3 regions of the Paenibacillus sanfengchensis genome follow, and region 3 is predicted to be linked to each of the others. Evidence: predicted binding sites of a transcription regulator. Region 3 holds the regulator's gene; each other region holds the start of a gene.
What was found. The regulator NrdR, encoded in region 3, represses ribonucleotide reductase genes. The targets are predictions, from matches to a motif close to AACACNATATATNGTGTT.
Positions count from the first base shown of each region.

Region 1: the regulator NrdR is predicted to act here: its motif matches at 1,346-1,363, upstream of nrdI (class Ib ribonucleoside-diphosphate reductase assembly flavoprotein NrdI).
Region 2: the regulator NrdR is predicted to act here: its motif matches at 1,072-1,089, upstream of V4U84_RS02585 (adenosylcobalamin-dependent ribonucleoside-diphosphate reductase).

Region 1 covers NZ_JBAGJC010000006.1:155,096-157,363, forward strand. Annotated here, with positions in the region: gene V4U84_RS15090 (ring-cleaving dioxygenase) at 93-1,031, opposite strand; gene nrdI (class Ib ribonucleoside-diphosphate reductase assembly flavoprotein NrdI) at 1,400-1,759, shown strand; gene nrdE (class 1b ribonucleoside-diphosphate reductase subunit alpha) at 1,746-2,268, shown strand, end outside.
Region 2 covers NZ_JBAGJC010000001.1:557,013-559,280, reverse strand. Annotated here, with positions in the region: gene V4U84_RS02590 (DEAD/DEAH box helicase) at 1-804, opposite strand, end outside; gene V4U84_RS02585 (adenosylcobalamin-dependent ribonucleoside-diphosphate reductase) at 1,311-2,268, shown strand, end outside.
Region 3 covers NZ_JBAGJC010000021.1:30,840-33,107, forward strand. Annotated here, with positions in the region: gene V4U84_RS25055 (lytic transglycosylase domain-containing protein) at 1-532, shown strand, start outside; gene V4U84_RS25060 (alpha/beta-type small acid-soluble spore protein) at 591-812, opposite strand; gene nrdR (transcriptional regulator NrdR) at 975-1,445, shown strand; gene V4U84_RS25070 (hypothetical protein) at 1,482-1,667, shown strand; gene V4U84_RS25075 (phosphate ABC transporter substrate-binding protein) at 1,836-2,268, shown strand, end outside.

The DNA.
Region 1 (2,268 bases), on a different contig from region 3:
CCCAAAGCGTACAGAATTATTATAATTCACACCGTAACTTTGAAGACGAGTATCCCAATATAAGCAATCAAACAAATCCACCCCTTCGTCAGTTAGTCCAGCTCTCTTACCTCAAATGGGAGCAGGACCTTTTCGATTTCAGCTCTATGAGGCTCGTACTGAATAGGCAACTTCAAATCTTTCCCCATGGTTTCAAATGTTTCATCATGTGCGAACCCTGGAGGATCTGTGGCGATCTCAAACAGAATTTCCCCATGCTCCCTAAAGTAAATGGCATTAAAGTAGTTCCGGTCACGAACAGCCGTGACTCCATAGCCATGTTCAGCAACATATTTTTGCCAATCCAATTGATCTTCATTGTCCTTTGCACGCCATGCTATATGATGAACCGTACCAACACCCATTTGACCCCTGCCCACTGGAGAAAGTTTGAGGTCTATCACATTGCCGATGTCGGCGGAAGAGTGATACCGTGCAATATCTCCCTCTTTGCCTATGAATTCAAGTCCCATGACTTTCTCCAACAATTCAGCGGTTTTTTCCGGTTGTGCAGACAGCAGGGTCGCTCCCCCAAAGCCTTTAATGGCAACATCGGAGGTAATGCCGCCGAAATTCCACATATTAGGCTCTCCTGCTTCTCGTTCCACAATTTCCAGATGGAGTCCGTGAGGATCGTCAAATTCCAAATATTGCTCACCAAAGCGTTCGATTTTAGAGAAAGGAACTTCAAAATGCTTTAGCCGGTTTTCCCAAAAGCTTATTGCACCCTTAGGCACAACATAAGAAGTAACCCCTACTTGCCCATCGCCGATAGTTCCCTTATAAGCATTAGCCCATGGAAAGAAGGTAATAATCGTCCCAGGTCTGCCGCCTTGATCACCGAAGTACAAGTGATATGTACCTGGGTCATCGAAATTGACCGTTTTTTTAACTAAGCGAAGCCCTAATACACCGGCATAAAAATCCACATTTTCTTGAGGGTGTCCGACAATAGCGGTAATATGGTGGATACCCATTGTTTTTTTACTCATTTTTATTCCTCCTATTTTAGATAAATAAAATCGACCTACAATTCCGAATCAATAACTCTTAATATAAAGATATTTTAGAAAAAAACGATCCAACGAATATTGTCCTTTATCTTGCCTGACAGTTAATTAAGCAACCCTTCAAGTCACTTAATATCACGAATCTTAATATTGAGATATTTGATATTGAGGTAATTTTATAACCTTTTCTATTCAAATGTCAACAACTTTTTTTAAAATATAAAATGCATCATCACTACCTGATTTATTCAACATTGCAATTGACAATTCTATATATAGTTATAAAATGGATGAAGTCGACTAAATATAGTGTTCTACTTTATTTTATAGAATTTAAGGAGGACCCTACGATGCTAATTGCCTATGATTCGAAGACCGGCAACGTAAAAAGATTTATATCCAAGCTTAAACTCCCGGCGGTTCAAATTGAAGATCAAATGACGATAAATGAACCCTATGTACTCATTACATATACAACAGGATTTGGCCAGATACCGAACAAGGTATCTTCCTTTTTGCAGCACAATGCTGACCATCTTGTTGGTGTGGCTGCCAGCGGCAATCGTAACTGGGGGGAAAAATTTGCAAAAAGCGCAGACTTGATCTCGGATCTGTATCATGTCCCCATCCTCAGTAAATTTGAGTTATCCGGGACTTCGACCGATGTAGAGCGCTTCAAACAGGAGGTAAATCGAATTGCGACATATTGAATTGAACAACATGTTAATGAAACGGGATTCTGACGGTTTTTTTCAGTTAGAAAAAGACCTGGAAGCAGTAGATGAATTTATGAAGGAAGTGGCAACCAGAAGTCTGGAATTTGCCAATTTTGAAGAACAAGTACGGTATATGATTGAAAATGACTTTTATGAAGATTTTTATAAAAACTATTCCTCCGAAGAAATTTTAGAATTGTTTAATATCACTCATAGCTATAACTTCAAGTTCCCTTCCTACATGGCGGTATCCAAATTTTATACCGACTATGCACTGAAGAGTAATGATCGTAAGTTGTACCTTGAGCATTATCCGGATCGGGTAGCGGCTGTAGCTCTCCATTTGGGACGTGGTGACGGTGACACAGCCCGTATACTCGCACGAGCGATGATGGAACAGCGGCTACAGCCCGCAACCCCGACCTTTCTTAATGCCGGAAAAAGCCGCCGTGGAGAAATGGTGTCCTGCTTCCTGCTTGAAATGGACGATTCGCTAAATTCGA
Region 2 (2,268 bases), on a different contig from region 3:
GAGCTGGCCCTCGTTTTTGGGGACCCGTTTGTCGTAGACGAAATTGGACGCAAAATCGGTTTGTCCTCCGAGTTGGCCGGGCTTGAGCAGCGTGATCAGGTTAAACAGCTCGCCCATGTCGTTCTGAACCGGGGTCGCGGTTAGAAGCAGGCAGTATTTTTTTCGCAGTTGCACCATGAATTGATAGTTGGTTGTCTTCTTGTTCTTCAGTTTATGCGCTTCGTCCACGATCACCATGTCATACTCGCTGCCCAGCAGGATTTCGCGATGTGGTTCGCGCTTGGCCGTGTCTATGGAGGCGACGACGACGTCGTTTTGCCAGGAATGCGCCTTTTTCTGTGCGACGGCGGGAATGCCAAATTTCTGATTCAGCTCGCGCACCCATTGCAGCACAAGCGAGGCCGGGACGAGAATGAGCGCTTTCCGGACCAGTCCGCGGATGATATATTCCTTCAGAATAAGGCCGGCTTCGATCGTTTTTCCCAAGCCTACTTCGTCCGCCAGGATGGCCCGTCCGCGCATCTCGAACAGTACTTTGCGGGCGGTTTCGGTTTGATGCGGGAGCGGCGTAACCTCCTGAAGATGCTTCAGACAGAGCATTTCTTCAAAAGTGGTGACGAGCGAAGCTTCTTCGGCCTGACCGGCGAGGTTGAACAGCTTCCAATCGTCCCAAGGGCCGCCTTTGTCCAGCCGTGCTTCCAGGTCTTCGTACCAACTGCGGTCAAACTCGACCGTTATGTTGCCAGGAACGGCGGTTGTCGAAGCGGCAGCGGCGGTGACGGAACCCGGGGCATGAGGATTCATGATGTAAAACCTCCCTTTGCGTGTCGGCTGACCGGGGCCAGCGTCTGGTGAATGCTCACATTAAGGAGTAGTATGGACGAAATCGGGATACTTCATAACCTTACGGCTGAGCGGCCGGTTTTCAGGGCAATTTTCATAGAAGGCGGCTCGAAAAAAAGAGGATGGGGGAGGAATTCGGCGATCGGTCGGGCTTGACCCATTTTCTTGGCTAAAATTTCATGCTGAATTCCCGTGACAACGAGATATTGTATAGTATAATGGTATTCGCACACAATATGTTGTGATTTTTACATATGATATACCGTTTCTATCGTGTGCATTCCGGTTATAGGTTGGTAGGGAAAAGCCCGGATTTCACGTTTTTTAAGGGAATTGCGGGGCGTTTCGAGAGCCTGTGGCCGCTATTTTTTTGCGATCATCGACAAAGCGTAACCTTCGAGCCTTTGCACTCGATCATTTTAGATTCCGAAGCTTGCGCCGACCATATTTAGAGGAGGGTGTTTTCTTTGAAAACAGAACATAAGCAACGCCTGGAAGGGCTTAGCGAAAAAATCTTTTTGGACCGGTATGCCTGGAAGGACGCGGACCCGAGTCATGCCGAGGTAGGCGACGTGGTATTGGTTCTGACCAAAGACGATCCGAAGTTTCCGACCAAAGAAGTCGGTGAAGTCGTGGCCCGGAACGGGCGGACCGTGACGGTCAAGACGCGTAAGGGCGAACTGGTGGAGTCCGATGTGGAGAAGCTGACGCTCAACATCGAGAAAACGCCGGAAGAAATGTGGGACCGGCTTGCTGGCGCGATGGCTTCGGTCGAGAAAACGCCGGAGCTGCAAGAGGAATGGCGCGAGAAGTTCCGCTATATTCTGGACGACTGGAAGCTGGTGCCGGGCGGACGGATCGCTGCCGGGGCGGGCGCGAGCGAGGAACTGACGCTGTTCAACTGCTATGTGATCCCTTCACCGAAAGACAGCCGCGGCGGGATCATGGAAACCTTGTCGGAAATGACGGAGATTATGGCCAGAGGCGGCGGAGTCGGCATTAACCTCAGCTCGCTGCGTCCCCGCCGCGCCGTGGTTAAAGGCGTCAACGGATCTTCGAGCGGTGCCGTGTCCTGGGGCGGACTGTTCAGTTACACGACCGGCCTGATCGAACAAGGGGGAAGCCGCCGCGGCGCCCTGATGCTGATGATCAACGACTGGCATCCCGATGTGCTCGATTTTATTACCGTCAAACAAACGATGGGCCAAGTAACGAACGCCAACCTGTCGGTATGCGTGAGCAACGCCTTTATGAAAGCCGTCAAGGAAGATCTGGACTGGGAACTCGTGTTCCCGGACACGACGTATGATGATTACACCGAGGTCTGGGACGGCGATCTGGAGAAATGGAAAGCGGCCGGGCGCAACGTGGTGCACTACCGGACCGTCAAAGCCCGCGACATTTGGCATACGATCATCGAATCGG
Region 3 (2,268 bases):
TTTGTTGTTTTTGGGCTTTATCCTGATCTTGTTTTTCAATTCCGCATGGCTGTCGCTTTTTTATCCGATCCCTTATAAAGAGGAAATTCGCCATCATGCCCGCAGCAACGGTCTGGACCCGTTAATGGTGGCCGCGATTATCAAAGTGGAGACGAATTATAAGCCGGGTTCGGAGTCCAAAAAGGGAGCGCTCGGTATCATGCAGATTATGCCGGATACGGCGAAATGGGTGATCGAGAAGGCCAAGCTGGAGGATGTCCCGCTGAACCGGGTTAAGGAGGAGACGGGGACCAATATCCGGATCGGAACCTGGTACCTGAAATCGCTCTCCGACCAGTTTGACGGGAATATGATAGCGGTCATCGCCGCCTATAATGCGGGGCCCACCAACGTGAAAAACTGGCTTCGTAGCGGCCGCTGGGACGGTCGGCTCGAGAGCGCGAAGGATATTCCTTTTGGCGAAACGAGGCATTATGTACAACGGGTTTCCCATTATTATAAACAGTATTCAAGTATATATGAGGATTTTTAATTCAAAAAGAAGCATGGGCAGCTAAAAGCTGCCCTCGCTTCCCGTTGATCGGTGATTATTATCTGAATTGACCTGCCAGCGATTGCTCGGCCAGGGTTACCAAACGTTTAGTGATGAAACCACCGATCGAACCGTTCTCATAAGAAGTCAGGTTACCTGCATATCCGTCTTGTGGGAAAGAGATGCCAAGCTCTTGAGCGATTTCATATTTCATTTGCTCCAGTGCTCCGGAAGCTTGTCTAACCACCAGGTCATTCGAAGAATTGTTGTTTTGGGCCATGATGTTCACCTCCTTGTGGTTGGTAACTGTATTATGCTCGGGATTCGGCAACTTCATTACCTGTTTTTAAAGTTATATATTGGAATCAAGAAATAAGAAAATCCGTAGTTCAATGAATCGTGATGAAGAGCTTAGGGCGAAAACGAAAGGAGGGAGATTCTTTTGAAATGTCCCTATTGTGATTATTTAGGTACGAAGGTGCTGGATTCCAGACCGGCGAACGAGAACCGTTCCATCCGCCGCCGCCGGGAGTGCGAAAAGTGCAACCGCCGCTTCACCACGTTTGAAATGGTGGAAGAGATGCCGCTGATCGTGATTAAGAAGGATGGCAGCCGGGAAGAATTTAGCAGAGAGAAGCTGCTTCGCGGCTTGATCCGGGCCTGTGAGAAACGGCCGGTTTCCGTAGAGCAACTGGAGTCCATTGTTTCCGAAGCGGAGCGTTCTCTTCGGCAATCGGCCAATGCGGAGGTGGAAAGCCGACAAATCGGCGAACTGGTTATGGAACAGCTTTATCCCGTCGATGAGGTCGCTTATGTGCGGTTCGCTTCGGTTTATCGCCAATTTAAGGATATCAATATGTTTATGAAAGAACTGAAAGGTCTCTTATCCAAAACAACCGAAGAAGATCAATAACAATAAGTTATTTTCTTTACTAAGGAGTGAGAGCGGATGCAGTCAAATCGGCTCATCGGACCCGCTTGCGGTTTTCTGGGAGGTACCACCTTCGGCAGTGGGATCGCTTTTTTGCTGGGATGGACATCTTATCCCGTCATCGCTTCCGTGTCATTCTTCGGTCTGGCCGGTGCGGCCCTCGGAGCCATAGCTGTAAAGATTCTACAAAAGCAGGTGGACTAAAACTAAAGTTCGCGCATATAACATTGGTAAACGTTTGTCCGGAGTTTCTTCTGGGCAGGCGTTTTTTTATTCGAATTTTTTACATTGCGTTTACAAAACAAAAACATGGGTTTGATATTTGCTGCTTATAATCGAGTTGTACAAACAAATGAGGGGGAAACCTTAACAATGAAAAAGAGTTTGGTCTTGGTAATGACTTTGGTTTTAAGTTTCGCATTGGCTGCTTGCGGCCAAGGGAACAAGACAAATAGTGAGGGTGCCGGAACAAACACCGGAACCACGAATTCCGCAAGTGGAGAGAAAGGTGCCGCAAACGGTGGAGAAACAACAACTTCCGAGCTTTCCGGTTCGATTCTGGCTGTAGGTTCCTCCGCACTTCAACCGCTGGTGGATCAAGCCTCCAAGAAATTTATGGAGAAGAACCCTAAAGTATCGATTCAAGTTCAAGGCGGAGGAAGCGGTACGGGCTTGACGCAAGTATCCGGCGGACAAGCGGACATCGGTAACTCCGACGTGTTTGCGGAAGAGAAATTGGATGAGGCGGCGGCCAAAGGACTGGTTGACCATCAAGTTGCGGTGGTGGCTATGGCTGCGGTGGTAA